Regions from separate parts of the Streptomyces sp. NPDC037288 genome, predicted to be linked through region 2. Evidence: riboswitches for the same ligand, from Rfam matches in the RefSeq annotation. Region 2 holds a riboswitch; the other holds the start of a gene.

Region 1 (15,086 bases), on a different contig from region 2:
CGAACGTGCGCTCCAGCGCCTCCGGGGCCAGCCGGCCGGTGCGGTCGACGCCCTGGCCGAGCCGCACGATCGTCATCCGGCGGTCGAGGTCGACGAGTTCACCGGTCCCGGGATGGACGTCGGCGACCAGCAGACGGATGGAGTTCGTACCGCAGTCGACGGCGGCGACGCGGGTCACTTCTCGTCCCCCTCGTCCTCGGGGTGTTCGAGGGTCACACAGGCACCCTTGCTCCACCACTGCGGCAGCATGGCGAGCGCCTCGTCGCCGAGCGGGTTCACGCCGGGGCCCGCGGCCAGCGAGTGGGCCACCAGGACGTGCAGGCACTTGACCCGGTCCGGCATGCCGCCCGCGCTCGGGAAGCCCTTCAGCTCCTCGATCTCGTCACGGCGCCGGATGTAGTCCTCGTGCGCGGCCCGGTAGGCGGCGGCCAGCTCGGGGTCCGTCTGCAGCCGCTCGGTCATCTCCTTCATCACGCCGTTCGCCTCCAGCGTGCCGATGGCGGAGGACGCCTTGGGACACGTGAGGTAGTACAGCGTCGGGAAGGGCGTGCCGTCGGGCAGCCGCGGCGCGGTCTCCACGACGTCCGGCTGGCCGCACGGGCAGCGGTGCGCGATGGCCCGCAGGCCCCTCGGCGGGCGGCCGAGCTGCTGCTTGAAGGCCTCGACGTCCGCGTCGGTGGGCTCGGTGCGCAAAGTGGGCGGCGGGGGCGTTTCCATGACTGCTCTTCGAAGCTTTCTGTCGGTTACGGCCAAAGGCCGGCGTTACTGCTCACTGGTCGGAGGCGTCGGACTTGTCGACCCCGTCCCAGACGTTCGCGTACCAGGGCCGGTGGGCGGCCCGGAGGTCGGTGCGGGACTGCTGGGCCGCGCCCGGGTCGACGACCACGTACCCGGTTTCGCCGGGCTTCACATAGTGCAGCCGGCGCCGGATCTGCTGCTCGGCGTAGGAGTCGTCCTGCCAGCGTGCCTTGAGGTCGCGCAGCTGCTCGACCCGCTTGCGGGCCTGCTCCTGCTGGCGCTGGAGGTCGGCGATCTCCGCGCGCTGGGAGACGTACTGCCGCATCGGGTAGGCGAGCGCGACGATCATCGAGCACAGCACCAGCGCGAGCAGCGCCGCCCGGCCGGTGAGCCGGGAGCGGCGGGCCTGCCGCTTGGTCTGGGAGCGGTAGACCCGGGCCGCCGTCTGCTCGCCGAGCAGCCGCAGCCTGGTCGCGGTGGAGAAACGGTCGCGGTCCTTCACGGCCATGTGGCTCTCCGCCTCCCCTTGCCTTGCGCGTCACACGTGCGTACGTCCCCGGACACGGTACGGGACCGGGTCCGGGGACGTACGTATGACTGGCTAATACTTAGCCCGGGTTGCGTCAGCCCTTGGAGACGTCGATGTGGCCGCGGAAGCGCGGGAAGGCGCTGCGGCCCGCGTACACGGCGGCGTCGTCGAGGATCTCCTCGATGCGCAGCAGCTGGTTGTACTTGGCGACACGCTCGGAGCGGGCCGGGGCGCCGGTCTTGATCTGGCCGCAGTTGGTGGCGACGGCCAGGTCGGCGATGGTGACGTCCTCGGTCTCGCCGGAGCGGTGGGACATCATGCACTTGAAGCCGTTGCGCTGGGCCAGCTCGACGGCGTCCAGGGTCTCGGTCAGCGAGCCGATCTGGTTGACCTTGACGAGGAGGGCGTTGGCGGTGCCCTCCTCGATGCCACGGGCCAGCCGCTCGGGGTTGGTGACGAACAGGTCGTCACCCACCAGCTGGACCTTGTCACCCAGACGGTCGGTGATGACCTTCCAGCCGGCCCAGTCGTCCTCGAACAGCGGGTCCTCGATGGAGACGAGCGGGTAGGCCGCGACGAGCTCCTCGTAGTACTCCGTCATCTCGGCGGCGGAGCGCTCCTTGCCCTCGAAGAGGTACTTGCCGTCCTTGTAGAACTCGGAGGCGGCCACGTCGAGGGCGAGGGCGATCTGCTGGCCGGGGACGTAGCCGGCCTCCTTGACGGCCTCGAGGATGAGGTCGAGGGCCTCGCGGTTGGAGCCCAGGTTCGGGGCGAAGCCGCCCTCGTCGCCGAGGCCGGTGGACAGGCCCTTGCCCTTCAGGACCTTCTTCAGGGTGTGGTAGACCTCGGTGCCCCAGCGCAGGGCCTCGGAGAAGGACTCCGCGCCGATCGGGGCGATCATGAACTCCTGGATGTCCACGTTGGAGTCCGCGTGCGAGCCGCCGTTGAGGATGTTCATCATCGGCACCGGCAGCAGGTGCGCGTTCGGGCCGCCCAGGTAGCGGAAGAGGGGGAGGTCGGAGGCCTCGGAGGCGGCGTGGGCGACGGCGAGGGAGACGCCGAGGATGGCGTTGGCGCCGAGGGAGCCCTTGTTGTCGGTGGCGTCCAGGTCGAACATGGCCTGGTCGATCAGGCGCTGCTCGGTGGCGTCGTAGCCGACCAGCTCCGGGCCGATCTGCTCGATGACGGCGAGGACGGCCTTCTCGACGCCCTTGCCCTGGTAACGGTTGGGGTCACCGTCGCGCAGCTCGATGGCCTCGAAGGCGCCGGTCGAGGCGCCGGACGGGACGGCGGCACGACCCGTGCTGCCGTCGTCGAGGCCGACCTCGACCTCGACCGTGGGGTTGCCTCGGGAGTCCAGGATTTCCCGGGCTACGACGACGTCGATGGACGGCACGAGCATCTCCTTCTTGGATGTGACGCTGGAAGTGCGGGGCTTGCTGCCTTACGGCTGTGCCTTGCGACTAGAGCCTAACCGTCTCCGGGGGATCGGCCACCGACCGACCGCCCCGTGGACGGGGAGGCACACGCAGACGGTACCCATTGTTCATGAACGGAACAAAGGGTGGATGCAGAGGGCACGCACATGGGCACGCGCACGGGCGCGCGGGGCGCGCGCAAAAGACCCCGCCCCGGCGCGTACGGGGGAACACGCGCCGGGGCGGGGAGCCCGTGGGGACGGGGGCGGGCCTGAGTGCCGCTGCCGCTTACTTCAGGTGCAGCTGCTGGCCCGGGTAGATGAGGTTCGCGTCCTCGACGATGTCCTTGTTCAGCTGGAAGAGCTTCTGCCAGCCGCCCTGGACGTGGTGCTCGACGGCGATGGAGCTGAGGGTGTCACCGGTGACGACCTTGTACTCGCCGTCACCCTTCTTGACCTTCTTGCCGGTCGGGGTGGTGACGGTCTTGCTCTTGGCCGGGGCCGTGCGCTCGGCGGAGCGGGAGGCGGCCTGCTGGCCGGAGCGCGTGGCGGTGCTGGGCGCGGTGGTCTTCGACGAGGTGGTGTTCGAGGGGGCGCTGGGCGCGGAGCCGTTGTACGCGGCGCCCGACAGGCCCGTGCCGCAGACCGGCCAGGCACCCTTGCCCTGACCCGCGAGGACCTTCTCGGCGACGGTTATCTGCTGCGCCTTGGTGGCGAGGTCGGCGCGCGCGGCGTAGGCGGTACCGCCGTACGCGGCCCAGGTGGAGTTGGTGAACTGCAGGCCGCCGTAGAAGCCGTTGCCGGTGTTGATGGACCAGTTGCCGCCCGACTCGCACCGGGCGACCGCGTCCCACTCGGAGGCGGTGGCGGCGGAGGCGTTGCCGGCCGCCATCAGCGGGGCGGCGACGGCTGCGCCGGTGACACCGGCGAGCGCGATGACACGGGTGGCCTTGGACGGACGACGGTGCTTGCCCTTGCCGGAAAACAGCATGGATCGATCCCCTCACCGACGCCTGCGAGGTGAGCTGTCGGGTTCGGGCCGGTTGAGTTGCCCGGCCGCGCACTCGCTCTCGCGAGGCGCGGCTTCACCCCCAGCCGGTGCCGGCGTCAACCGCCGGATCCGGCACTTACCTTGGGTCCCCCGCTCCTGCCTGCGGCGCTTGACGCGACGACTGTTCCCGGGCAACCGCTGGCAGGATTCGGCGTTGCGACTGCCGGGGCTCGTGGTGACGAGCGGTCCTGACCGTAGACACGTGATCGAGGGAATTTCAAAGACGATCAGGGCTTCTGAGACTCATCCCACACTTTCACCGAAACGGACATCAGCGGCGAAACGGGGCGTCAACTACCGCTGGTTTTCGCCCTCTTAGGAACCGATTTCCAGGGTCTGACCGGCGGTGATGTGGTTCGGGTCGGCACCGATGACGCTCTTGTTCCCGTCGTAGAGCGCGTGCCATCCGCCGTCGACGCCCAGGGAGTCGGCGATGGAGGCGAGGGTGTCCCCCTCGCGGACGGTGTAGGCACCCGCCGTGCGACCGGCGTGACGGCCGGAGGAGGGGGTGTTCTGACCGTTTGTCACCGTTTCGTCCGCACTCCCACCACGGTGACGTCCGCCACTGCTGAGCGTGCCGGTGTCGACCAGGCTCCACGAACCGGCGGACTGCTGGTAATTGTCCGATTCGTCGGTACCGGGCGTTGCCGTCGGCGAGCTGCCCCCGTCCTGGGAGCCGCCACCTCCGGTCGAGCCGGACTTGCCGGTCTTGTCGGACTTTGGGGCGCTGGTTCCGGTGGAGCCGCCGGTCGCGTCCGGGGTCTTTGCGGCGTGGTGGCTCCGCTGCGGAGCCGGCGTGGTGCTCGAGCCCGAGGAGGAGTCAGGGGCATCAGAACCGGAGGAATCCGAGCCGGAGGAACCGGAGGCGGAGGAACCGGGGGCGGAGTTGGAGCCGGAGCCGGAGTTGGAGCCGGAGCCCGGGTCGGAGTGGGAGCCGGAACCGGGGTCGGATGCCGATGACTCCGGCAGACCGGCCGAGCCGGAGGTGTCACCCGAGCCGGAGGTGTCGCCGGAGCCGCCGACGCCGGTGTCGACGTCGACCGAAGCGGAGTTGGAGGTCAGACCGGAGAGCAGGGCGCAGGTGGCCCACGGCTTGGTGCCCTGGTCGGCGAGGATCTTCTCGGCGACGGCTATCTGCTGCGAGCGGCTGGCCTGGTCGGCGCTGTCGGCGTACTGCGTACCGCCGTACTTGCCCCAGTCGTCCTGCGAGATCTGCAGGCCGCCGTAGTAGCCGTTCCCGGTGTCCGCGCTCCAGGAGCCGCCGCTCTCGCACTCGGCGACCTTGTCCCAGGTGGTGCCGTCGGCCGCGTTGGCGCTCGCGGCGCCGAGCAGCGGGATGGCGATGGCGGAGCCGGTCACTCCGGCCGCGACGAGGAGGGCCGGAGCCTGACGGGGGCGACGGTGACGACCGTTCCCGGAGAGCATGCGGAAGCCTTTCGTGCGACAGCAGGACCGGCGCGGCGCACTGGAATCCGTCGCCACGCTGATGGGTGAACGTATCGGCAGACGATCACTTGTCACAAGTTAATGCCGCGCAGATCACGTGAAGATCACAAAGTTGAACGCCCTTCATGTTCCCCGTCGCCCGGCTGCGCCGGCGGCCGGTGTGAACTCCACGGGCAGGGTGCGCAGGCCGCGCATGATGAGCCCGCCGCGCCAGCGCAACTCGTCCGGATCCACGGCGAGCCGCAGGTCCGGCAACCGGGTGAGCAGGGCGGCGAGCGCGGTCTGGCCCTCCAGCCGGGCGAGGGGCGCGCCCAGGCAGTAGTGGATGCCGTGGCCGTAGCCGAGGTGCTGGTTGTCGCGGCGGGCGAGGTCCAGCACGTCCGGGTCGGCGAACCGCTCCGGGTCCCGGTCGGCCGCCGCGAGCACGACGAGCACCGGGTCCCCCGGCGCGATGTCCTGGCCGCCGATGGTGAGCGGCTCGGTGGCGAACCGCCAGGTGGCCAGCTCCACCGGCCCGTCGTAGCGCAGGAGTTCCTCCACCCCTGTCTCCAGCAACTCACGTTCCCCCACGGCCAGGCGGTCCTGGAGCCGCGCGCGCTGCTCGGGGTGGGTGAGCAGGGCGTAGGTGCCGTTGCCGATGAGGTTGACGGTCGTCTCGAAGCCGGCGAACAGCAGGATGAACGCCATCGCCGCGGCCTCGTTCTCGGTGAGGTGCTCGCCGTGGTCGGAGGCCCGGATGAGGCCGGAGATGAGGTCCTCGCCGGGCGCGGGCTCGGCGGGCAGCGCCTCGCGCTTCTTGTGGATCAGCTCGGCGAGGTAGCCGCGCATCTTCTTGACGGACCGGGCGACTCCGCCCCGCGGCCCTCCGCCGTGCCGGATCATCATGCCCGCCCAGTCCCGGAAGTCGTCCTGGTCCTCGCGCGGGACACCGAGCAGGTCGCAGATGGCGTAGATGGGCAGCGGGAAGGCGAACTCGTGGATGAGGTCGGCGGAGCCCTTCTCGGCGAACCGGTCGATGAGGTGGTCGGTCAGCTCCTGGACCCGGGGGGCGAACTCGGCGACCCGGCGCGGGGTGAACGCCTTGCTGACCAGGCGGCGCAGCCGGGTGTGGTCCGGCGGGTCGATGTTCAGCAGATGGGTCATCAGCTCGGCCTTGCGCTCGCCCGGGATGCCGGTCTTGCCCCTGGCGTGCGCGGGCTCGTCGTGATGCGCGGGGTTCTTGCTCAGCCGCTGGTCGGCCAGGGCCTGCCGGGCATCGGCGTACCGGGTGACCAGCCAGGCCTCGACCCCGCTGGGCAACCGCGTCCGGTGCACCGGCGCGTGCGCGCGCAGCCAGGCGTAAGCCGGGTAGGGGTCGGTGGCGAACTCCCAGGTGAACAGGGTGGGAGCGGAGTCCGGGGTGGAGTCGGGGGCGGTCTGGGGGTGGTGCTGGTCGGTCACTCCCCGACCGTATCCGGACTCGGGTGGGCCTCCGCGTCCCGGTGGCCACCGCGCTCCGCGCGTATCGCTTCCGGCGCGACTCCCTCCGCCTCCCGGACCGCGTCCCGGTACGCGCGCGCCGCCGCCCGCAGGGCCGCCTCCGGGTCCACGCCGTCCGCCTCGGCACGGACCGCGAGCGCGAGCAGTTCGTAGCCGATGCCCTCGCCGCGCGGCAGGCGGACGTCCAGGCCCGCCGTGCGGGCGCGGGAGGCGAGCTTGGCGGCGAGGGCCAGTCCGGGCTGGCCGAGCGGGACGCCCTCCGTGACCGAGGTGCGCCGCTTCTCCTCGGCCTTGGTGCGCAGCCAGTGCTCCTTGACGTCCTCCGGCGTCTCGGCCTTCTCGTCACCGAAGACATGCGGGTGCCGGTGGACGAGCTTGGCGACGATGCCGCCGGCCACGTCGTCGACGGAGAACGGCGCGTCCGGGTGCTCCTCGGCGATCCGGGAGTGGAAGACGACCTGGAGCAGGACGTCGCCCAGCTCCTCGCGCAGCTCCTCCCGGTCGCCCGCCTCGATCGCCTCGACCAGTTCGTACGCCTCCTCCAGGCCGTACTTGGCCAGGCCCTCGTGGGTCTGCCGGGACGACCAGGGGCATTCGGCGCGGATGCGGTCCATGACCTGCACGAGGTCCAGCAGACGGGCGCCGGGCAGGTCGTAGGAGGCCGGCAGCAGCTCCAGCTCCGGCATGGAAACGCGGCCGGAGCCGGCCAGCCGGGCCAGGCCGTCGGTGAGCGCGGGCTCTCCCTCGCCGGTGGCCACGACGACGACGGTCCGCCCGCCGGCGCAGGCGTCGACCAGCTCCTGCGCGGTGGGGGACGCCTCCTCCACCGCGGTCCCGGCCTCACGCAGATACGGCAGCTGCGGATGCGCCCCGTCCGCGCACAGCACGGCGTCGGCGGCACGCAGGGCCTGCCAGGCGGGCCAGGACAGCAGGCCGGGGGCGACACGGTGGCTGGTGGTGAGCAGGACGATGCGACCGGGGTCGGCCGGGGCGGCGAGGTCGGGGCTGGAAGCGTTCACGGTCCGAACGTAACCCACGGCGGGCAGGAGCGGATTCGGTTATCCACAGGGCGGGGACGATCGTGTGATCGTATGACCGATGCAGGGTGCCCGAACGTCCTCGGCCGGCGGCGTCCGGCCCGGCCGCGCTAGGCCGTCACCGGCTGCCCGTCGCCCGCCGTCGTGACCTCCCGCACCCATGGCGTCCTGGCGTCCACGCGGCTGCTCTTCTGCACGTCCCAGGAGCCGTAGCGCGGGTTCAGGTCGACGCGGAGCTCCCGGGAGGCCTTGGACAGGGCCTTCCAGAAGTCGGGCCGGCTGGTGTCGGTACCGAGCTTCCCGGCCAGCTTCTGCGCCTCCAGCTGGAGGCGGAGGTTCTCGTCGAGGTGGGCCGGGGCGATGCCGTACTTCTGCAGCCAGGCGGTCTGAAGCCCCTTGGCGCCGCCGGCCTGCTCCTCCAGGCCGGTGCGCATCCGCTGGACCTCCTTGCGGGTCACCGTGATGCCCGCGTCCTGCGCGGCGCGGTGCAGCACCCGGTCGAGGACCATGTTGTGCAGGGTGTCCCGGGTGAGGCTGCTGGTGGAGGCGAGGACCTGCTGGTACTGGGTCTCGTCCGGCACCGCGGCCCGCTGTGCCCTGCGGACCTCGTCGACCCGGCTCTCCAGTTGGGCGACGGAGATCCGCTGCCCTCCGACGACGGCCGCCGCGCCCGGGTGCGCGTCGTTTCCGCAGGCGGTCAGCAAGGGTGCCGCGGCGGCGATCGCGGCGGTGAGGACGAGCGCGGTGCGACGGCGGCGGTGCAAGGAAACCTCCCGAGGAGATTGTGCGACGGTGCACAAAGTCTTGCGGTGATCGATGGTAGGCAGTGGGCGGGCCGGGGCCAACCCATTCGACCAACGATTCGCACGCGCTTGGGGCACCGCTGCGCCCGCCGCACCCACCGCTTCGGCTCAGCCGGTGCCGCACGCCTCGTCCGTGATGCCGGACGCGCTAACCGCGCACCTGTCCGAGCCACTGCAGGGTGCGCCGGATCTCCAGGGCCATCGGGTGACCGGGGCCGTGCAGCCGCTCCACGTCCATCAGCAGCCGGGCCAGGGTGTCGTGGGCGGACGGCCGGTCACCGAGGGCGAGCAGCAGATGGCCGATGCGCCGGCGCACCTCGTGGGCGAGCTGAGGGTCGCCGGAGACGTACTGGTTCTCGTAGTACGGCAGCAGCGCGCGGTACTCGGTGAGCGCCGCCGCCGGTTCGCCCAGCTGCTCCAGGCACTGCGCGGCCTCGTAGCGGTAGCGCAGGGACTGCGGGTCGGCCTGCCCGGCCTCGGCGGCGCGTTCGTCGGCGAGCCGGCGCAGTTCGGGCAGCGCGCGCCGGTACTGGCCGTCGTCCATGAGCGTCGCCGCGTACTGCTTGCGCAGCGTGCGCACCACCGGGGAGTGCTCGCCGTGCTGCTCGGCGGCGGCGGGCAGGATGGCGCCCAGGATGTCCACGGCCTGGGTGATGCGCCCCTCCCCCAGCAGGCGCTTGACCTCGTCGACGGCCGCGGCGACGTCGGGCCTCCCGGCCGCCGGCGGCGCCGGCGTCACGGGGGCGGGCTGGGGCGCGGGGGTCCGCGCACGGTCCGGCCAGGGGGCGTGCGGGCGCAGGAAGGGGCGCGTGGGGTCCAACGGCGCCCCGGTGGGCGTCCCGCGCGCGGGCAGGAGCAGCGCCAGGTCCTCGTACACCTCCTGCGCGGAGCCCGGCCGGTGCTGCGGGTCCTTGGCGAGCAGCCGCAGGACGAGGGTCTCCAGCGCCTCGGGGACCTCGGGCCGGATCCGGCGCACGGGCACTGGGGGCTCGTACAGGTGCCGGTGCAGCACACCGAGCGCCGTGGAGCCCGCGAACGGCACGTCACCGCTGAGCAGTTCGTGCATCAGCACGCCGAGCGCGTACAGGTCTGTGTACGGGCCGACCGCGCCGCCCATCGCCTGCTCCGGCGCCATGTAGGCGGGCGAGCCGATCGGGGAGCCGGTGTGCGTGAGACGGGTGGTGTCGGTGTCCATGACGGACGCCACGCCGAGGTCGAGCACGGTCACCGTGCCGTCCTGCTTCACCATCACGTTGCGCGGCTTGAGGTCGCGGTGCACGATCGGCACGGCGTGCACGGCGCTCAGCACGGCGCACAGTTGCGCGGCCACCGCGACCGCCCACGGCCACGGGTACGGATCGTGCTCGGCGAGGTGGTCGGACAGGTCGGCGCCGTCGACGTACTGCATGACGAGGAACAGCTCCTCGCCCTCGCTGCCCGCGTCGTGCACGGTCACCAGACCGGGGTGGTCCACCTGCGCGGTCACCCGGCACTCGCGCAGGAACCGGCGGCGCAGCTCGTCCGCCTCCTGGCCCGCCACCTTGTCGGGGCGCAGCAGCTTCACCGCCACGCGCCGGTCGAGCCGCCGGTCGTACGCCGTCCACACCTGGCCCATGCCGCCCTGTCCGATGAGCGTGGACAGTTCGTACCGGCCGGCGACGACTCGTCCTGTCGCCACGCTCACCTTCCGCCCTCGTGGCTGTCGTGCCGGCCGTCATGCTGGCGCAGGTAGTCGCTCAGCTCGTCCAGTTCGGCGCGCACCTGCTCGATATGGGTGGGCGCCGGGCGCTGCGGCGGCCGGGGTACGGGCGTGCTCGGCATCGGGGGCGGCGTGTGCGGGGCGGCCGCGGCGACGGCCGGGGGAAACGGCGTCTCGTGGGCCGCCCGGCCGATCGGCATCGCCGGGGCGGGCGCCGCCGTGTACGGGTGCGCGGGGCCCGGGTAGGCGTACCCGGCCTGCACCGGCCGCTGCGCCGCGTACGCCTGCTGCCGCTGCGTGAAGTGGCGGATGTCCACGGCGAGGTAGTACGCGGTCGCGGCCACCAGCGTGCCGAGCAACAGGAACATGCCGAAGTAGCCGGCCGCGGTGTGTACGTCGTCGCCGGACTCGGTGCCTATCAGCACCAGGCTGAGGATGTCGGCGACCAACGCGACGGCGAACAGGCACCAGTCCAGCGACCGTCGCGTGACGATCGCCAGCCGCAGCAGCATCACCCAGGCGAGCAGGCCGACGCTGAAAAACCCGATCGCCACGAACAGCACACGCAGCACAACCAGCCACGCGGTGTGCGGCGGCCGCTTCAGCGGCTGTCCGTAGCCGAGGCCTTGCATGACTGCTCCTGATGCCTGATGTGGGCGTACCTGTCCGCCCGGCGCGCTCCGTCGGGCGGAGAACACCGGTCGTGCGATTGTCGCTTCGAGCATATGACCCGACACGGACAAGCGTCCCGGTGGTACCGAACCGTTGTCCTCCCACGCGCGCGACCGGGCGGCCGGCGGTCAGTCGGGCGCCACCGTACCGTCGGTGAGGCCGTCGTACATCCCGCGCACGAGCTGCTCCCCGAGCCGGCTCGTATGGCGCAGCGCCCGCTCGAACTCGTCGAGTGCGCGGAAGCGCGCGCCGTAGCGCCGTTGTTCGTCCAGTGGGAGCCGGGGCAGCTGCAGGCGGCGCACGTCCAGGCGGGTCGCGGTGGAGGCGTAACTGCTGGCCTGCCGGTTGTTCGCGGTGCCGCGCAGGAAGCCGGCGAGGAACCACGGGTCGAGCGCCGTGCGATCGGGGCGCAGGAGCACGAGGTTGCGCCCCAGGGCGGCGCCCTGTGTCACCTCGTCGATCACGCGCGCCACCGAGCCACCGCCCAGCACCGGTACGACGACGTCGCCCGGCTCGGTCAGCACGGCCGCCTCCTCGCTCTCGGGCAGCGTCCCGGAGGGTGCCGAGCCGGCGAGGACGTCGTGGTCGGTGAGCACGGGCACGCGCGCGTGGCCGCCGTTTCCGCCGGTGCGCATCATCAGCGCGCCCCCGCGCGCGAGTTCGCCCACGGTGGTGAGCGGCCAGCGCGCGCCCGGCGCCGGGGCGGCGGGCGGCGGGGTGAGGCCGGCGGTCAGGCGCAGGGTGGCGCCGAGGCGCTCGCGCACCGCCGCGAGCTGCTCCGCGCCGTCGGCCACGGCGGCCGGCGGCAGATGACGGGCGGGAGCGAGGTCCACGTCGTCGTCGAGGAGTTCGATGACCGGCACGGACCGGGCGAGTCCGGGCCGCTCCTCCAGCCGCCCGGTGCGCTCGAAGGCGCGCCAGGCGTCCAGGACGGCCTCCCGCACCGCCGCCCAGTCCGGCCCACCGCGCCCCTCCCCGGCGAACCTCCCCGTGTCCACGAGCAGCACCTCGGGCGCCGCCGGCGTCCGGTCGGGCCGGCGCAGCACCCACACGTGCAGCGGGATGTTGTACGGCGGTGCCGCCCCGACCGGCAGCGCGACCACGGCCCTGAGCGCGCCCCGGCGCAGCAGGTCGGCGCGGATGCGGCGCCCGGAACGGCGGGAGGCGGCGGCCGGCGGCATGAGCAGCACGGCGAATCCGCCGTCGGCCAGCCGGGCCAGCGCGTGCTGCACCCAGGCCAGCTCGGACTCGGTGCGGGCCGGGAAGCCGTACTCCCAGCGGGGGTCGTAGGCGAGTTCGTCGTGGCCCCAGTTGCGCTCGTTGAACGGCGGGTGGCACAGCACGGCGTCCGCGCGCAGTCCGGGGTGGGCGTCGGCGCGCAGGGTGTCGCCGGCGGCGCCGCGCACGGTGGCCCGGGAGTGCAGCGCGAGCCGCAACGCGGTGAGCGCGGCCAGGTCGGGCGCGCTGTCCTGGGCGTAGAGCTCCTGGTCGGGGCGGGGGCCGACGGCCCGCAACAGCGCGCCGGTGCCGCAGGCGGGGTCCAGGACGGAACGGGCGGGGCCGGCGAGGTCGGCCATGAGGCCGGCGAGTTCGGCCGGGGTGAGCGTGTACTGACGGGGGTTGGCGTCCAGGTGCCGCCCCAGCAGGAACTCGAAGGCCTGCCGCGCCCCCAGCTCGGCGGCCAGCTCGGCCGCACCGCGCAGGAGCGGGGCGGAGAGGAGGAGTTGGGGGCCGGAGGGGGTGCGGAGCGCGGAGGTGGGGGTGGGGGTGGCGGGGGCGGCCGGGGCGTTCATACCGGGCGCCGGGGAGGCTGGGTTCACACCGGATGCTGCGGAGGCCGGATTCACACCGGATGCCGAGGGTCCCGCGTTCACAGCAGGTGCCGCGTGGCCCTCGTTCACACCGGGGGCCGTAGCACTCCGGTTCACAGCAGACCTACCCGGCGCGGCGTTCACGCCCTCCGCATGGTCGGCCGTGTACACACCTTCCGCGTCGCCCGGGCCGTTCACACCCTCCGCGCCACCGGACGCGTTCACAGCCGGCACGCGGCCCGCACCTCGGCCGCTGCGCACCGCGTCGCCCGGTGCCCCGCCGAAGCGCGGTGTCATCACTTGCTCCAGCGCACCCGGCAGCATCGCCGCCAGGCGTGCGTCGGAGCCGGCGCTCGCGTCGAGCCAGACGGTGGGGCGCTCGTGGATCAGCAGCAGGACGCATCCCGCGTGCACCAGGGCGGTCAGGGGTCCCTCGGGGTGTCCGACGAGTTGCCGCCAGACGCGTTCGCGCAGCGGTACCTCGGCGAGTTTGCCCTGCTTGCGCAGCCAGCCCTCGACCTCGGCGAGCGCGAAGGACGGGCTGGTCTCGGTGCCGCCGACCGGTTTGGGGAAGTCGGCGTGCCGGCGTCGCCAGTTGCTCACGGCGGCTCGGCCCACTCCGGCGAGCCGGGCGATTCCGGCCGCGGTCACCTCTGTCGCGTTGTCCTGCACCGGCCCCGCTCCCCTCGTCCTGTGTGCACCGAGCATACCGGCGTACACAAGATCCATGCCTTCACGGCCGTGTACGCACCCAACCCTGTGAATCGTGTTGACTCGGTTCACAGGCTCTGTTCTTATTGACCCAGCGAACGAGCGGCCACCGGAGGGGGCGGCCGCCGCTTTGGGAGGGGATTCGCCATGGGCATGAAGACCAAGGTCGCGCTGGGCGCCGTCGTGGGGGTCGTCGTCATCGGTGCCGTGTCCGCGAACGCCGGCAGCGGCGGCAAGGACGGCGGCTCGGGCGGCAGCGGCAAGGGCTCGTCCGCCTCAGCCGGGCACGCGCCCGGCGGCACCAAGAGCAAGAAGGACTCGGGGCGCTCGGGGGGCGCGCAGGCGGGCGGGAAGCACAAGGCCGCCCTCGCCGGCGACGGCGAGTTCCAGGTCGGCTCGGACGTGCGGCCGGGCACGTACCGCACGACCGGCAACACCGACGACATGTGCTACTGGGAGCGCGCCAAGGACGCCAAGGGCGAGACGGACTCGCTGCTGGCCAACGACAACGTCAGCGGCACGAGTTACGTGACCGTCAAGGCCACCGACAAGATCTTCAAGTCCAGCGGCTGCAAGGACTGGGAGGCCGTCGACCCGAAGGCGAAGGGCACCCCCGCCTCCTCGATGGACGGCGACGGAGGCATGTACAAGGTCGGCACGGACATCGCGCCGGGCACGTACAAGTCGACCGGCAACAAGGACGACTCCTGCTACTGGGAGCGCACCAAGGACGCCGAGCACGGGCTCGACTCGATCCTCGCCAACAACAACGTGACCGGCACGGCCGTCGTCACCATCAGCCCGGGCGACGCCTACTTCAAGACCACCGGCTGCGGCGACTGGAAGAAGACCGCCTGATCCGGCCCTGAGCCACCCCCACACCCACCCCCACACCCACACCCACACCCACCCCCCACCACCGCTCACCTGTCACACCCACTCTTTTCAAGGACTGTCATGCGCCTCTCTCCCCGTGTCGCCACGCTGCTCGCCGTCGCGGTGCTCCCGCTGGCCCTCACCGCCTGCTCCTCCGCTTCCTCCTCGGGCGACGGGGGCGGGAGCGCCGTGCCGGCCAAGGCGAAGGACCTGAACGCCGGTCTCGCCACCGGTACGCGGCTGAAGAAGGCGCTGGCGCCCGCGTCGGCCTTCCCGTCCGGGCTCGCCCTCCAGGCCGCCGATGCCGCGGACAGCGGCGGCGCGTTCCTCTCCCCGTCCGGCCGGAGCACCGCGAAGCCGGACTGCACCAGGCTGGAGGGCACGTCCTGGATCCAGCTGAGCGGTTTCAAGGGGGGCGTGTCGTTCGCGCAGAACGACTACGCCAACCGGGACAAGACCGAGGAAGTCGCCCAGGAGATCGACCAGTTCCAGGGCGCCACGGCGACCGAGGTGATGAAGGACCTGCGGGATGTCGCCACTCGGTGCGCCACCTTCACGGACACCGACACCCACGCCAGGGTGAAGCTCACGGGCACGTCCACGGCCGGGCTCGGCGACGAGGCGTGCACGATGACGCTGACGAGCGGCACCTGGGAGAACGGCACCACGCTGATCGCGGCGCGCTCGGGCAGGTCCGTGGTCACCGTGCTGTCCACGGCGGGCGGCGACAACGGCGCCGCGTCCGCGAAGAAGGTAACGACGACGATCCTGGCGGCGCTGAAGAAGGAGGCGCAGCCGGGCGGCCGGGCCTGAACAC
Region 2 (15,086 bases):
ACCGCGGCGGCAGTCGCGGCAGATCCACGTCGGGCCGGTGGCGGTCGGGGGCGGAGCCCCGGTGTCGGTGCAGTCGATGACGACGACCCGTACGTCGGACATCGGCACCACCCTGCAGCAGATCGCGGAACTCACCGCGTCCGGCTGCCAGATCGTCCGCGTCGCCTGCCCCACGCAGGACGACGCGGACGCCCTCGCCACCATCGCCCGCAAGTCGCAGATCCCGGTGATCGCGGACATCCACTTCCAGCCGAAGTACGTCTTCGCGGCCATCGAGGCCGGGTGCGCGGCGGTCCGGGTGAATCCGGGCAACATCAAGAAGTTCGACGACCAGGTGAAGGAGATCGCGCGCGCCGCCAAGGACCACGGCACTGCGGTCCGCATCGGTGTCAACGCAGGCTCCCTGGACCGGCGGCTGCTGCAGAAGTACGGCAGGGCGACGCCGGAGGCGCTGGTCGAGAGCGCGCTGTGGGAGGCGTCGCTCTTCGAGGAGCACGGCTTCCGGGACATCAAGATCTCCGTCAAGCACAACGACCCGGTCGTGATGATCGAGGCGTACCGGCAGCTCGCCGAGCGGTGCGATTACCCGCTGCACCTGGGGGTGACCGAGGCGGGTCCCGCGTTCCAGGGGACGATCAAGTCGGCCGTGGCCTTCGGGGCGTTGCTGTCCCGGGGCATCGGCGACACGATCCGCGTCTCCCTGAGCGCGCCGCCGGCCGAGGAGGTCAAGGTCGGCATCCAGATCCTCGAGTCCCTGGGCCTCAGGCAGCGGCGTCTGGAGATCGTCTCCTGCCCGTCCTGCGGCCGGGCCCAGGTCGACGTCTACAAGCTCGCCGAGGAGGTCACGGCGGGCCTCGACGGCATGGAAGTGCCGCTCAGGGTCGCGGTGATGGGGTGTGTGGTCAACGGTCCCGGAGAGGCCCGTGAGGCCGACCTCGGAGTTGCCTCGGGCAACGGCAAGGGGCAGATCTTCGTCAAGGGAGAGGTCGTCAGGACCGTACCCGAGTCGAAGATCGTGCCGACCCTGATCGAGGAGGCCCTGAAGCTCGCCGAGCGGACGAGCCCAGCAGACGAAGTGAGTTGAGTACAGCACGGTACGGACCGAGAGGGGGCCCTGCGTGACCATTCTGGAGAGCATCCGGGGACCACGCGACCTGAAGGCGCTGTCCGAGGCGGAACTCGGTGAACTGTCCGAGGAGATACGTGAGTTCCTGGTGCACGCGGTGTCGAGAACCGGTGGCCACCTCGGGCCCAACCTGGGCGTGGTGGAACTGTCCGTCGCGCTCCACCGGGTCTTCGAGTCACCGGTCGACCGCATCCTGTGGGACACCGGCCACCAGTCCTACGTCCACAAGCTCCTGACGGGACGTCAGGACTTCTCCAAGTTGCGCGGCAAGGGCGGACTGTCCGGCTACCCCTCGCGCGAGGAGTCCGAGCACGACGTCATCGAGAACAGCCACGCCTCCACCGCACTGGGCTGGGCCGACGGCCTGGCCAAGGCCAACCAGGTGCAGGGGGCGAAGGGCCATGTGGTCGCGGTCATCGGCGACGGCGCGCTGACCGGCGGCATGGCCTGGGAGGCGCTGAACAACATCGCGGCCGCCAAGGACCGCCCGCTGATCATCGTCGTCAACGACAACGAACGCTCCTACGCCCCGACCATCGGCGGCCTCGCCAACCACCTGGCCACCCTGCGCACCACCGACGGCTACGAGAAGGTCCTCGCCTGGGGCAAGGACGTCCTGCTGAGGACACCCGTCGTCGGCACCACGCTCTACGAGTCCCTGCACGGCGCGAAGAAGGGCTTCAAGGACGCCTTCGCCCCGCAGGGCATGTTCGAGGACCTGGGCCTGAAGTACGTCGGCCCGATCGACGGCCACGACATCGGCGCCGTCGAGTCGGCGCTGCGCCGCGCCAAACGCTTCCACGGCCCCGTGCTGGTCCACTGCCTCACGGAGAAGGGCCGCGGCTACGAGCCCGCCCTCAACCACGAGGAGGACCACTTCCACACCGTCGGCGTGATGGACCCGCTGACCTGCGCGCCGCTCGCACCGTCCAACGGCCCCTCCTGGACCTCGGTGTTCGGTGACGAGATCGTGCGGATCGGCGAGGAACGGGACGACGTCGTCGCCATCACGGCGGCCATGCTGCACCCGGTCGGCCTCGGCGGGTTCGCCGAGCGGTTCCCGGACCGCGTGTGGGACGTGGGCATCGCCGAACAGCACGCGACCGTCTCCGCGGCCGGCCTCGCGACCGGCGGGCTGCACCCGGTCGTCGCGGTCTACGCCACCTTCCTCAACCGCGCCTTCGACCAGCTGCTGATGGACGTCGCCCTGCACCGCTGCGGGGTCACCTTCGTGCTGGACCGGGCCGGTGTCACCGGCGTCGACGGGGCCTCGCACAACGGCATGTGGGACATGTCCGTCCTGCAGGTCGTGCCCGGCCTCAGGATCGCCGCCCCGCGCGACGCCGGCCAGCTGCGCGCCCAGCTGCGCGAGGCCGTCGCCGTGGACGACGCGCCGACCCTGGTCCGTTTCCCGAAGGAGTCGGTCGGCCCGGACATCCCGGCACTCGACCGGGTCGGCGGCATGGACGTGCTGCACCGCTCCGAACACCCCGACGTGCTGCTGGTGGCCGTCGGCGTGATGGCGCCGGTGTGCCTGAAGGCCGCCGACCTGCTGGCCGCGCGCGGCATCCGCTGCACGGTGGTGGACCCGCGCTGGGCCAAGCCCGTCGACCCTGCGCTTCCGGGCCTCGCCGCCGGACACCGCCTGGTGGCCGTGGTGGAGGACAACAGCCGTTCCGCGGGTGTCGGTTCGGCGGTGGCGCTGGCACTCGGCGACGCCGATGTGGACGTGCCGGTACGGCGGTTCGGCATCCCGGAGCAGTTCCTCGCGCACGCCAAGCGCGGCGAGGTGCTGGCCGACATCGGTCTCACGCCCGTCGAGATCGCCGGGCGGATCAGCGCGAGCCTGGCCGTCAGGAACGCGGACGGCACAGCCAAGGAGAGTGAATGAGCACGGAGTTCGACCTCGGCGCCCTGCTCGCCGAGCGCGGAGCCGAACGCTACGAGCTGCACACCAGGTACCTCAACCCGCAGCTCCCGCGCATGCTGCACACCATCGGCTTCGACAAGGTCTACGAGCGGGCCGAGGGGGCCCACTTCTTCGACGCGGACGGCAACGACCACCTGGACATGCTCGCCGGGTTCGGGGTGATGGGCCTCGGCCGTCACCACCCGGTCGTCCGCAAGGCGCTGCACGACGTGCTCGACCTGGACCTCGCGGACCTCACCCGCTTCGACTGCCAGCCGCTGCCCGGCCTGCTCGCCGAACGGCTCCTCGCCCACAGCCCGCACCTGGACCGGGTGTTCTTCGGCAACAGTGGAACGGAAGCCGTCGAGACGGCCCTGAAGTTCGCCCGGTACGCCACCGGCAAGCCCCGTGTCCTCTACTGCGACCACGCCTTCCACGGCCTGACCACCGGCTCCCTGTCGGTCAACGGCGAGAGCGGGTTCCGCGACGGCTTCGCCCCGCTGCTGCCCGACACCGCCGTACCACTCGGTGATCTCGACGCCCTGGCGAGGGAGTTGAAGAAGGGCGACGTGGCCGCCCTGATCGTCGAGCCGATCCAGGGCAAGGGCGTGTACGAGGCACCGCCCGGCTATCTGCGCGCCGCCCAGGACCTGCTGCACAGGCACAAGGCGCTGCTCATCGCCGACGAGGTGCAGACCGGCCTCGGCCGCACCGGCGACTTCTACGCCTACCAGCACGAGGACGGCGTCGAACCCGACCTGGTGTGCGTGGCCAAGGCCCTGTCCGGTGGATACGTCCCGGTCGGCGCCACCCTCGGCAAGGACTGGATCTTCAGGAAGGTCTACTCGTCCATGGACCGCGTGCTGGTGCACTCGGCGAGCTTCGGGTCCAACGCCCAGGCGATGGCCTGCGGCCTGGCCGTGCTGGCGGTCATGGAGAACGAGCAGATCGTCGCCGGTGTGCGCAGGACCGGCGAGCTGCTGAGGTCCCGGCTGACCGCGCTGATCGACAGGTACGAGCTGCTGGCCGACGTGCGTGGCCGGGGCCTGATGATCGGCATCGAGTTCGGCAGGCCGTCCTCGCTGAAACTGCGCAGCCGCTGGACCATGCTGCAGGCGGCCCGCAAGGGACTGTTCGCGCAGATGGTCGTCGTACCGCTGCTGCAGCGGCACCGGATCCTCACCCAGGTCTCCGGCGACCACCTGGAGGTGATCAAGCTGATCCCGCCGCTGATCATCGACGAGGCGGACGTCGACCGGTTCGTGGAGGCCTTCACCGCCGTGATGGACGACGCCCACAGCGGCGGCGGCCTGATGTGGGACTTCGGCAAGACCCTGATCAAGCAGGCGGTGGCGGGCCGCTGAGCGCCGGCGGAGGAGCCGGCTCTCACCAGAAGAGCGGCAGGAAGAGCACGAAGGGACAGGCGAATCCGATGGCGCCCAGGACGGCTCCCGTGGCGGACGTCCACAGCCGGCCGATGCCGCGCAGCGCGTAGTGGATCCCCGTGAGGCCGAAGGTGACGGCGAGTGCGCCGCATATGAGCATCACGGGGACCAGGGCGAACGTGAGCCAGGGGCACAGGCCCGCCGCCGCAGCGCCGCCCAGCCCGAGTGCGGTGGGGCCGAGCAGGGTGGCGGGCGAATCGGTCCCTGCGGATGCGGTGCTCCCCGGCATGACGTCCCCCGTCTTTTGAACGTGTTCAAATCCTGGGGTTGATCGTAGCAGGGCGGTAGTCGACCCTTGGCCCTCAGGGTTCTTTGCCTCACAGGCAAGAAAATTGCCGCACAGGCAAAATGGGGGCTGAATGGAGGCATGAACGCCTCAGACGCCGGCCCGCCGGCGACCCCGGGCGACGAGCTGCCCGCCGTCGCACCGCAGTTGCGCGGACTGCGCCGGCGCGCCGGCCTCACCCTGGAGGCCGCGGCCCGCGCCGCCGGGCTCTCGCCGGCCCACCTGTCCCGGCTGGAGACCGGACGGCGGCAGCCGTCGCTGCCGATGCTGCTGGCTCTCGCCCGCATCTACGGTACGACCGTCTCCGAACTGCTGGGCGAGACGGTCGCCGACCGGAACGCGATCGTGCGGGCCGGCGACATGGAGCCGACCCGCGCCGGCGGCTGGACGTACTTCCAGGCCGGGGCGCCGGGCCGCGGCATGCAGGCCCTGCGTGTGCGCGTGCCGTACGGCTCGCAGGGCGACATCGTGCGCGTCCACCCCGGCGAGGAGTGGCTCTACGTCCTCAGCGGCCGGCTCCGGCTGCGCCTCGGTGACACCGCGGACCTGCTCGCGCCCGGCGACAGCGCGCACTTCGACTCGCTCACCCCGCACCGCCTCGCCGCCGAGGACCACGACGGCGTCGAGCTGCTGTTCGTCCACACCCTGCTGCAGAGTCCCACGGCCACGCTGTGCCTGGGGCCGCTGACCGGAGAGCTGCCATGAGCAACCTCGAGACGAAGTTCCCCCGTTCCCTGTGGATCCGCCTGATCATCTACATCGCCCTCGGCCACGTCCTGGCCGCGTTCCTGTTCCTGCTGTTCGCACTGGGCGCGAGGAACTGACGCGGCGGCCGGTCACCGCTGCCGGGAGGTTCTCCCCGACGAGCCGCTCCAGCGCCCGGACGGCGCCCGCACCCGAGTGCCCCACGATGCCGTCCGTCTCGCCGAGCAGGCCCACCGGCTCGGCCGGCAGCGGCAGTCCGAGCCGCCGTTCGGCGCCGGTCGGCCGCGCTGCGGCGGCGGGTTCGGTGAACCCCGCCCTCAGTCCAGCAGGCGTTCGCGCAGCCGGTCGCGAGCCGCCGGGGTGAGCGCGAGGCCCTGTTCCAGGTAGGTGTCCACGCCGCCCCACGTCTGCTCGATGGTCTCGAACGCCGCCTGGAGGTACTCGGCGCGGGCGTCGAAGAGGGGGCTCAGCAGCTCCATGACCTCGGGGGTGTACGCGCTCTCCGCGCTGCCGCTGCGGCGGACCTTGTAGCGCCGGTGCTTGGCGTTGGACTCCAGGTAGTCGGCCATGATCGCCTCGCGCTCCACGCCCAGCGCGAGGAGGGTCACGGCTATGGAGATGCCCGCGCGGTCCTTGCCCGCCGCGCAGTGCATCAGCGCGGGCACGCTGTCCTCGGTGAGCGCGCGCAGCACCTGGGAGTGCTCGGCGGTGCGCTTCTTGACGATCATCCGGTACGAGGCGACCATCCGGGCCGCCGCCTTGCCGTCGGCGAGGATGTCGCGCAGCTGGTCGAGGTCGCCGTCGCGGACCATCTTCCAGAACTCGGCACCGTCCGCCGGGTCGCTCAGCGGCAGGTTCACGTTCCGCACGCCGGGCAGGTCGACGTCCGGGCCCTCCAGCTGCTGGTCGGCCGCGTTGCGGAAGTCGAAGACCGTGTGCAGGCCCAGCGAGGCGAGGAAGGCGGCGTCGTCCTCCGTCGCGTGCGCCAGGTGGCCGCTGCGGAACAGCACCCCGTGCCGCACCCGCCGTCCGTCCACGGTCGGCAGTCCGCCCACGTCACGGAAATTGCGTACTCCGGCCAGCTCCGGCTCGGTCGACGGGACCTGCTGCGTCACGGGGGCTCCTCACGGTCGGACCCCGCCGTCGCGGCTCGTCGGCGGGCGCTCCGTCGACGATACGACATCGGTTTCCTCGGGCAAGGAGTTGTCCACAGGCATTGTCACCGCGCCCCCACGACCCGATGATGTTGGCACGTGAGCGGATCTGTTGGCACCTGTGAGGTCTTACGTGGTGGACATCGCCGAAGACGGTCGTACCTGGCTCCTCTCGGGGCTCACCAGCAGCTACGCCCTCCATCTCACCGGCGCGGACGAGCTGCTCCACCTGCACTGGGGGCCCCGCATCGCCCTCGCGGACGCGCAGGCCCTGGCCGAGGACCCGCTGCCCGGCTACCGGCCCTTCGAGTCCCCGCTCGACGGCCGCGAGGAGTACCCCGTCGAGGGCGGCCCCCGCTTCGTCCGCCCCGCCCTGTCGGTGCGCACCGCCGAGCGCCGCGGCACGCAGTGGACCTTCCAGGCGTACGAGGTGGACGGGGCGGAGGGCGACGAGCTGCGGCTGCGCTTCGACGACGACGGCCTCGCCGTCACCCTCCACTACCGGATGCGCGGCGATGTCGTGGAACGCCGGGTGACCGTGGAGAACGGCGGACACGCGCGCGTGGAGCTGCTGCGGGCCGACGCCGCCACCTGGACCCTGCCCGACCGCGAGGGCTGGCGGCTGTCCCAGCTGCACGGCCGCTGGGCCGCCGAGTCCCGCCTCGCCACCGCCGCGCTCACCTACGGCGAGAAGGTCATCGGCAGCCGCCGCGGCCACACCGGCCACCAGCACCTGCCCTGGGTGGCGCTGGACACCGACGCCACCGAGGAGCACGGCGAGGTCTACGGCTGCGCGCTCGGCTGGTCCGGCTCCTGGCGCATCGCGGTCGCCCAGCTCCCGGACGCGCGCGTGCAGATCACCGGCGGCGCCGGCTACGACGACTCGGGCCTGCTGCTCCTTGAGCCGGGGGAGTCGTACACCACCCCGGTCTTCGCGGGCCTGTGGAGCGACGGCGGCTTCGGCGGCGCCAGCCGCGCCTGGCACGCCTACCAGCGCGCGTACGTCATCCCGGACGCCGAGCGGGACCGGCCGGTGCTCTTCAACTCCTGGGAGGCGACGAACTTCGACATCTCCGAGGAGCAGCAGCTCGCGCTGGCCCGCCGGGCCGCCGGGATCGGCGTGGAGCTCTTCGTCGTGGACGACGGCTGGTTCGGCGCCCGCACCGGCGACCGCGCGGGCCTCGGTGACTGGACACCCAACCCCGACCGCTTCCCGCACGGCCTGAAGCCCCTCGCCGACCAGGTGCACGGCCTCGGCATGCAGTTCGGCGTCTGGGTCGAGCCCGAGATGGTCAACCCGGACAGCGACCTGTACCGCGCACACCCCGACTGGGTGCAGTACCAACCGGGGCGGAAGCGGACGGAACTGCGCAACCAGCTCGTCCTCAACCTCGCCCGCGAGGACGTCCGGGAACACCTCTGGGAGCAGCTGGACACCCTCCTCTCCAGCGCGCCGATCGACTATGTGAAGTGGGACTTCAACCGCTGCTTCACCGACGCCGGCTGGCCCGGTGAGCCGTACCCGCAGCGCCTGTGGGTGGACCACGTCCGCGCCCTGTACGCCCTGCTGGACCGGCTGCGCGCGGCCCATCCCTCCGTCGCCTTCGAGTCCTGCTCGGGCGGTGGCGGCCGGATCGACCTCGGCGTCATGAGCCGCACCGACCAGGTGTGGACCTCCGACAACACCGACCCGCTGGACCGGCTCGCCATCCAGCACGGCTTCAGCCAGATCCACCCCGCCCGGATCATGGCCGCATGGGTGACCGACAGCCCGAACACCCAGCTCAATGGCCGGGTCAGCTCCCTGCGCTTCCGCTTCGTCAGCGCCATGGCGGGCGTCCTCGGGGTCGGCGGCGACCTCACGGAATGGACCGATCAGGAGCTGGCCGAGGCCCGGCAGTGGGTCGATCTCTACAAGGAGATCCGCCCGGTCGTCCAGCAGGGCGACCTGTACCGGCTGCGACCGCCGGCCGGTGGCCTGAGCGCCGTCCAGTACGTTCTGGGCGAGGAGACGGTGGTCCTCGCCTGGCTCCAGGCGCAGAGCCACGGAGAGCCCGTGCCGGCGCTGCGCCTGCGCGGACTCGACCCGGCGGCATCGTACGAATGCCGCGAAACGGGTGATGTCCACCGGGGCGCCGTGCTGCTGCACCACGGGCTGCGCAGCGGACTCAAGGGTGACCTGGATGCAACGGTTCTCCGGCTGCGCCGCATCTAGGCCTTCTGTCCGAATTGACGCCTTAATTCCAACTCGCTGGGGAATGAGGGTTCGTGGCCGGGTGTGCGTGAGGAGCGTCATATACGTGACCGTGCGTCGCGCGTCATGTTCACGTAATTTCCACGGTGAAAAGGGAAATTAAGAGGGCGGAGCGGACGGAATTCACGGAGTGTGACCGTGTTGTCCCGTGACCGATCTTCGTGACGGCGAACAGCGGGAACCGGCTGCTTGTCTCCCTGCGTCCTACTCGCTTACGTTCGCCAGCGATCCGGACGGAACGCCGAATCCTGCCGCCGCCCGGACTCCCACACACTTGACCCGTGTTCGGCAGGAGCGGGGGACCCACCAGGTATGACGGCCTGTCCGGTCTCCGCGACAGGCTCGGGGTGAAGCCGTGCGCGCACGGCCGGGCAGCTCCAGCCCGAACCCGACAGCTCACCTCGCAGGCGCCGGAGAGGAATGCGCCATGCCCGGTAAGGGCAAGCACCGACGCCCCAAGCCCCCGCGTTTTTCCCGCTCGATCGCCGTTGCCGGCACCGGTGGCGCCGCCCTGGCCCTCCCGCTCGTCGGCACCACCGGGGCGCATGCCGCCACCACGCAGTCCGTTTCCGCACAGTCCGTGCAGTCCCTTCAGGCCCCGGTGAAGAAGGCCGCCGCGCAGCCGAACCCCGGATTGCGCACCTACAGGGTGAAGTCCGGCGACTGCCTCTCGACGATCGCCGAGGAGCAGCACGTCGCGGGCGGCTGGCACCGCCTCTACGCCGACAACCGGCAGGGGGTCGGCGACGACCCGTCGCTGATCCACCCCGGGCTGAGGCTCGCGCTCGGCCGGCCGGCGGCGCCGACCCGCACCGAGTCCGCGGCACCGAGCCGGCCGTCCGCCCACTCACACCCCTCCACGTCCCACGCGGCCCCGGCGCCCCGGACCTCCGGCGCCGCCACCACGGCGACCACCTCCACCGGCTTCACCCTCCCGGTCACCGGCGCCACCATCGGCACCGGCTACCACGTGGCCGGCAGCATGTGGTCCAGCGGCTACCACACGGGCGTCGACTTCGTCGTACCGACCGGCACCCCGGTCAAGGCCGTCGCCGCGGGCACGGTCGTCTCCGCCGGCTGGGGCGGAGCGTACGGCAACCAGGTCGTCCTCAGGCTGAAGGACGGACACTACGCGCAGTACGGCCACCTCTCCCAGCTCTCCGTCTCGGCCGGGCAGACCGTGACCGAGGGCCAGCAGGTCGGCCTGTCGGGCGCCACCGGCAACGTCACCGGCCCGCACCTGCACTTCGAGATCCGTACGACCCCCGACTACGGCTCCGACATCGACCCGGTCGGCTACCTCCGCGAGCACGGCGTCGCCGTCGTCTGACGCCCCATCAGAACCACCTGCCTGACACGCGGCCGAAGGCCGGACCCACGATCCCCGGGTCCGGCCTTCGGTGTTCTCGCCTTATTCCGGGTTGGCAAACGATTTAAGGGTGTCTTTTCTCACCGCTCGTCAACCCCTGCCTACGGTCGCGTAGGCCACATCCGAAGGTGAATCATGGTCCGACGTGGCAGACGATTCGAAGAATGACAACAGATCAGTGATCGGGTCGTACGTGGCGGTGGGGGACAGCTTCACCGAGGGCGTCGGCGACCCCGGGCCCGACGGGGCGTTCGTGGGCTGGGCCGACCGGTTCGCGGTACTGCTCGCCGACCGGCAGCCCGAGGGCGACTTCGAGTACACCAATCTCGCGGTGCGCGGGAAGCTGCTCGACCAGATCGTGCAGGACCAGCTCCCGCAGGCCGTCGAACTCGCCCCGGACCTGGTCTCCTTCTGCGCGGGCGGCAACGACATCATCCGCCCCGGCACCGACCCGGACGAGGTGGCCGAGCGCTTCGAGCGGGCCGTGGCCCGGCTGACCGAGGCGGCCGGCACGGTGCTGGTGACGACCGGCTTCGACACCCGTGGTGTCCCCCTGCTCAAGCATCTGCGCGGCAAGATCGCCACGTACAACGGGCACGTCCGCGCCATCGCCGACCGGTACGGCTGCCCGGTGCTCGACCTGTGGTCCCTCAAGTCCGTGCAGGACCGCAGGGCCTGGGACAGCGACCGGCTCCACCTCTCGCCCGAGGGGCACACGCGCGTGGCGCTGCGCGCCGGCCAGGCCCTCGGCCTCGACATCCCGGCCGACCCGGAGCAGCCGTGGCCGCCGCAGCCGCCCCGGGGCACGCTGGACATCCGCCGCGACGACGTCCACTGGGCCCGCGAGTACCTGGTCCCGTGGATCGGCCGCCGCCTGCGCGGTGAGTCCTCCGGCGACCACGTCACCGCGAAGGGCACCCTGTCCCCCGACGACATCAAGCTGCGCATCACCTCGGTGGCCTGACCGACACCCGCGTGCCCCGCACCGCGCATCCCCGCGGGTGCGGGGCGCGGTCGCGTCCGGCCGTGCGCAGCGGCGCCGGGCCCTGCGGGTGGGGCGTTCCCTGTCGGAAACCCGCGGTGCGGGGGCGGGGCCTGACTCTGCCGGGAGGGGGCGTGCCGGAAGTGGTGGCCCGTGTCCGGTAGGCAGGGGGTGCCCGGCGCGGAGGCTAGCGTTCGATCAGGGCTTCCCGGTCCAGGCCCAGTTCACGGGCCAGCGCGTCGTCGGCCCACTCCTGCGCGCGGGTCCGCGGCACCGACCCCGGGTACGAGGTCAGCTGCACGGCCAGCCCGTCCAGCAGCGCGGTCAGCCGCAGCGCGGCACCGGCGGGGTCGGCGCAGGCGAACTCGCCCGCCGCCACCCCCTCGGCGATGACACCGGCGATCGCCGCCTTCCACTGCCTGTCGAGGTCCCGGGTGACCTCCCGCAGGGCCGGCTCGCGCAGAGCCACCGCCCAGCCCTCGATCCACAGCCGCCAGCCCTTGGCCTGCCCGGTCGGCGCGTACCAGCGCACCGCGGCCCGCAACCGGCGCAGCGCGGACGTCCGCCGCCCCAGCAGCTTGCGCAGATGCACGAGATCGTCCTCGGCCGCGTACGCGAACGCGGCCGCGACCAGCCTCTCCTTCGTCGAGAAGTGGTACAGCACCAGCGCGTTGCTCACCCCGAGCGTCGCGGCCACGTCGGCGATCCTGACCGCCGCCACGCCCCGCGCCTCGATCTGCCCGATGGCGGCCCGCAGCAGTTCCTCCCGCCGCTCGGCCACGCTCAACCGCACTCTCGCCACCCGGTCACCCTAATCCGTTGGCAGGGGTGCCGCGGAAGGACCCGGTTCCTTCCGGCTGTTCGAGTGCGGGACTGTGACCTGCCCACGGGGTGGCGGGGGCTCGCCGGGGTCCGTCACCGGTACCACCCGAAGCGGTCCGCGATCACCGGCAGCCGGTCGGTCACCAGGGCGTGGGCGGCCGCGCGCGGGGTCGTACCGTCCGCGTCCGCACGGTCGAGCATCAGCTCGACCAGGGCGCGCATGGAGCGCCGGATGTGCGCGAAGGCCTCGTCGGCGTCGGGGCCGATGTCGCCGAACAGGGTCCACCACCACCAGGCGTTGGTGGCGGAGTTGACCACGACGTCCGGCAGCACGGCCACCCCGCGCGCCGCCAGCGGCTCCTCCGCCTCGGGCAGCACGGGCATGTTGGCGGCCTCCACGATCCAGCGGGCGCGGATCCGCTGCTGGTTCCCGGTGTCGATCGCGTACGACACGGCGGCCGGTACCAGCACCTCGGCGTCAGCGGACAGCCAGGCGTCCCCGGGCAGTTCGCGGTCGCCGGGGCGCAGCGCACGGCGGTCGACGGTGCCGTTACCGTCCCGGGCGGTCAGCAACGCCTCGACGTCGAGCCCCGCCGGATTGGCGATCGTGCCCTTGAGGTCGGCGACCGCCACCACCGTCAGCCCCGCGCGCGCCAGGAACCTCGCGGTGGCCCCGCCCATCGTGCCGAGCCCCTGCACGGCCACCCGGGTGCCCGCGTACGGCACCACCGCCCGGTCCAGCGCCGCGAGCACCGACTCGGCGACCCCGCAGCCGCCGGCCAGCTCGTCCAGGCCGATGCCGTCCACCTCGACCGCGAAGGCGTCCGCGAGTCGTCTGCGGGCCGTCGCCTCGTCGTCCAGCAGCGGGTACACCGCCTGGACGGAGGAGACCAGGCCCGCCTCGGCAGCCGCCCGGTCGACGAGGTCCTGGGTGAGACCGAGGTCCTCGCCGGTGGTCCAGAAACACTCGATGTACGGCCGCATGGCGCGCAGATAGCGGACGAGGAGCCCGTACGCCTGTGGATCCTGCGGATCGCAGTCGATGCCGCCCTTGGCGCCGCCGAGGGGGACGTAGCGCGCCTCGGGGTCGTAGTGCAGCGCCTCCTTCATCGTCATGCCGCGGGCGAGCCCCGCCACCTCCTCCAGGGTGCAGCCGGGGCGCATCCGCAGCCCGCCGCTGGCCACACCGCGCACCAGCCGGTCCACGACCAGGAAGCCCCGGCGGCCGGTGACGTGGTCCGTCCAGACGAGCGACATCAGCGGGGCGGGGACGGTCATGGGGTCTCCTCGGGGGCGGTGCTCAGGGGTGGGGCCGGGCCGCGCTCGAGGCCTCGGCGCGGGCGCGCGCCAGGGTGGCGGGTGGCACGCGCGCGTGTGTGTGCCGTGTCCGTCGTAGGCGCGGACCGGGGCGGACAGGCCGCCCGGCGGCGGGCCCACCGAGGCCGGTACGCTCCCGCGCGCCGCATCCCGTCGCGCGAAGGCGCAGGACAGAGCTTCCGGCGCGTCGCTTCCAACGCCCTCCCTCTACTGAATAACGAGTCAGTATCCGGAGGTCGTAGCACCCTGTCAACGCGCTGAACGAAGGGTCAATGGCGCGTGCCGGGGGCGTGCGGGCACCCCGGCCGTCCCGGGCTGTCGGAGGGGCCGACCATAATGGGGAGCCTCACCCACTCCACCGGGAGGTACCGTGACCGGATTGCGTTCCTGGAGCTCCGGGCTCCGCGCGCTGCGGCCGGCGGCCTTCGGCGCGGACCCGGGCGGTGAGCGCCTGGCACGCATCCGCCGCTCTCCCCACTTCAGGGACGGCGTCTTCCAGAACCCGGGCGGCACGGCACGCACCCGGCCCTCCGGTTCCGCGCTGGACCTCGCCAAGGTGTTCCTCGACAAGGACACCCGTCCCCTGCGCGCCCCGAAGGGCACCGTCCCGGTGCATCCCACGACCTTCGCCGACCTGGCCGAGCCGCCCGCCACAGGACTGCGGCTGACCTGGATGGGCCACTCCAGCGTCCTCGCGGAGATCGACGGCCACCGCGTGCTGTTCGACCCCGTCTGGGGCGAGCGCTGCTCCCCGTTCCCGTTCGCCGGACCCAAGCGGCTGCACCCCGTGCCGCTGCCGCTGGCCGCGCTCGGCGAGGTCGACGTGGTCGTCATCTCGCACGACCACTACGACCACCTGGACCTGCCCACCATCAAGGCGCTGGCCGGCACGGACACCCTGTTCGCCGTGCCGCTCGGCGTCGGCGCCCACCTCGAACACTGGGGCGTCTCCCCGGACCGGCTGCGCGAACTGGACTGGCACGAGTCGACCAGGGTCGGCGGGCTCACCCTCACCGCCACCCCGGCCCGCCACTTCTGCGGCCGCGGCCTGCGCAACACCCAGCACACCCTCTGGGCGTCCTGGGCCGTCGCAGGCGAGGAGCACCGCGTCTTCCACAGCGGTGACACGGGCTACTTCGACGGCTTCGAGGCCATCGGCGCGGCCCACGGCCCGTTCGACGCCACGATGATCCAGATCGGCGCGTACAGCGAGTTCTGGCGCGACATCCACATGACGCCCGAGGAAGGCCTGCGCGCCCACCTCGATCTGCAGGGCGGAGCGCCGCACGGCGCGCTGCTGCCGATCCACTGGGGCACCTTCAACCTCGCCCCGCACCCCTGGGCCGAGCCGGGGGAGTGGACGCTTGCAGCAGCCGACGCGGTCGGACAGCCGGTCGCCCTCCCTGTTCCGGGCCGGCCCTTCGAGCCTGCTGGAATCCTCCCCACGCATGCCTGGTGGCGGGATGTGTCCCTGCCACTGGACCGCAAGTGGCCTGTTCCGGAGATCACCGCGGTGACGTCTCGTGACGACCTCGACCTTGTGGGCGAAGACTGACCACGGAGGACGACACCCGAGCGCCTGACGGAAGCCCTGCCGTACGGGCGCGAGCGTGCGGGTGACCGTCACCGCCGAACAGGCGGCTGGCGGGCGGGCCAGCCGCTCGGGCGGTCCATGACGCGGACGCCTAAGTGCCCAGGGCCGGCCCCATCCCGCTAC

Evidence for each region. Region 2 has a riboswitch for cyclic di-AMP ahead of ACZ7GZ_RS13915 (M23 family metallopeptidase). Riboswitches for the same ligand answer to the same signal wherever they lie in the genome.
Region 1: another riboswitch for cyclic di-AMP. It lies ahead of ACZ7GZ_RS17615 (transglycosylase family protein); the one in region 2 lies ahead of ACZ7GZ_RS13915 (M23 family metallopeptidase).

Annotation. Positions count from the first base shown of each region.
Region 1 is NZ_JBVJVY010000013.1:81,999-97,084, reverse strand. It holds gene ACZ7GZ_RS17635 (Ppx/GppA phosphatase family protein) at 1-178, opposite strand, end outside; gene ACZ7GZ_RS17630 (DUF501 domain-containing protein) at 175-717, opposite strand; gene ACZ7GZ_RS17625 (FtsB family cell division protein) at 770-1,246, opposite strand; gene eno (phosphopyruvate hydratase) at 1,362-2,669, opposite strand; gene ACZ7GZ_RS17615 (transglycosylase family protein) at 2,974-3,675, opposite strand; cyclic di-AMP (ydaO/yuaA leader) riboswitch at 3,680-3,853, opposite strand; gene ACZ7GZ_RS17610 (transglycosylase family protein) at 4,051-5,160, opposite strand; gene ACZ7GZ_RS17605 (cytochrome P450 family protein) at 5,305-6,621, opposite strand; gene ACZ7GZ_RS17600 (nucleoside triphosphate pyrophosphohydrolase) at 6,618-7,679, opposite strand; gene ACZ7GZ_RS17595 (SurA N-terminal domain-containing protein) at 7,808-8,461, opposite strand; gene ACZ7GZ_RS17590 (protein kinase domain-containing protein) at 8,649-10,142, opposite strand; gene ACZ7GZ_RS17585 (hypothetical protein) at 10,181-10,831, opposite strand; gene ACZ7GZ_RS17580 (N-6 DNA methylase) at 11,000-13,354, opposite strand; gene ACZ7GZ_RS17575 (hypothetical protein) at 13,541-14,251, shown strand; gene ACZ7GZ_RS17570 (hypothetical protein) at 14,351-15,082, shown strand.
Region 2 is NZ_JBVJVY010000009.1:137,900-152,985, forward strand. It holds gene ispG (flavodoxin-dependent (E)-4-hydroxy-3-methylbut-2-enyl-diphosphate synthase) at 1-1,084, shown strand, start outside; gene dxs (1-deoxy-D-xylulose-5-phosphate synthase) at 1,119-3,017, shown strand; gene ACZ7GZ_RS13885 (aspartate aminotransferase family protein) at 3,014-4,399, shown strand; gene ACZ7GZ_RS13890 (hypothetical protein) at 4,422-4,709, opposite strand; gene ACZ7GZ_RS13895 (helix-turn-helix domain-containing protein) at 4,848-5,471, shown strand; gene ACZ7GZ_RS13900 (DUF6126 family protein) at 5,468-5,590, shown strand; gene ACZ7GZ_RS13905 (tyrosine-protein phosphatase) at 5,789-6,586, opposite strand; gene ACZ7GZ_RS13910 (alpha-galactosidase) at 6,759-8,840, shown strand; cyclic di-AMP (ydaO/yuaA leader) riboswitch at 9,141-9,302, shown strand; gene ACZ7GZ_RS13915 (M23 family metallopeptidase) at 9,307-10,209, shown strand; gene ACZ7GZ_RS13920 (SGNH/GDSL hydrolase family protein) at 10,427-11,212, shown strand; gene ACZ7GZ_RS13925 (TetR/AcrR family transcriptional regulator) at 11,418-12,032, opposite strand; gene ACZ7GZ_RS13930 (glutamate dehydrogenase) at 12,146-13,330, opposite strand; gene ACZ7GZ_RS13935 (MBL fold metallo-hydrolase) at 13,740-14,924, shown strand.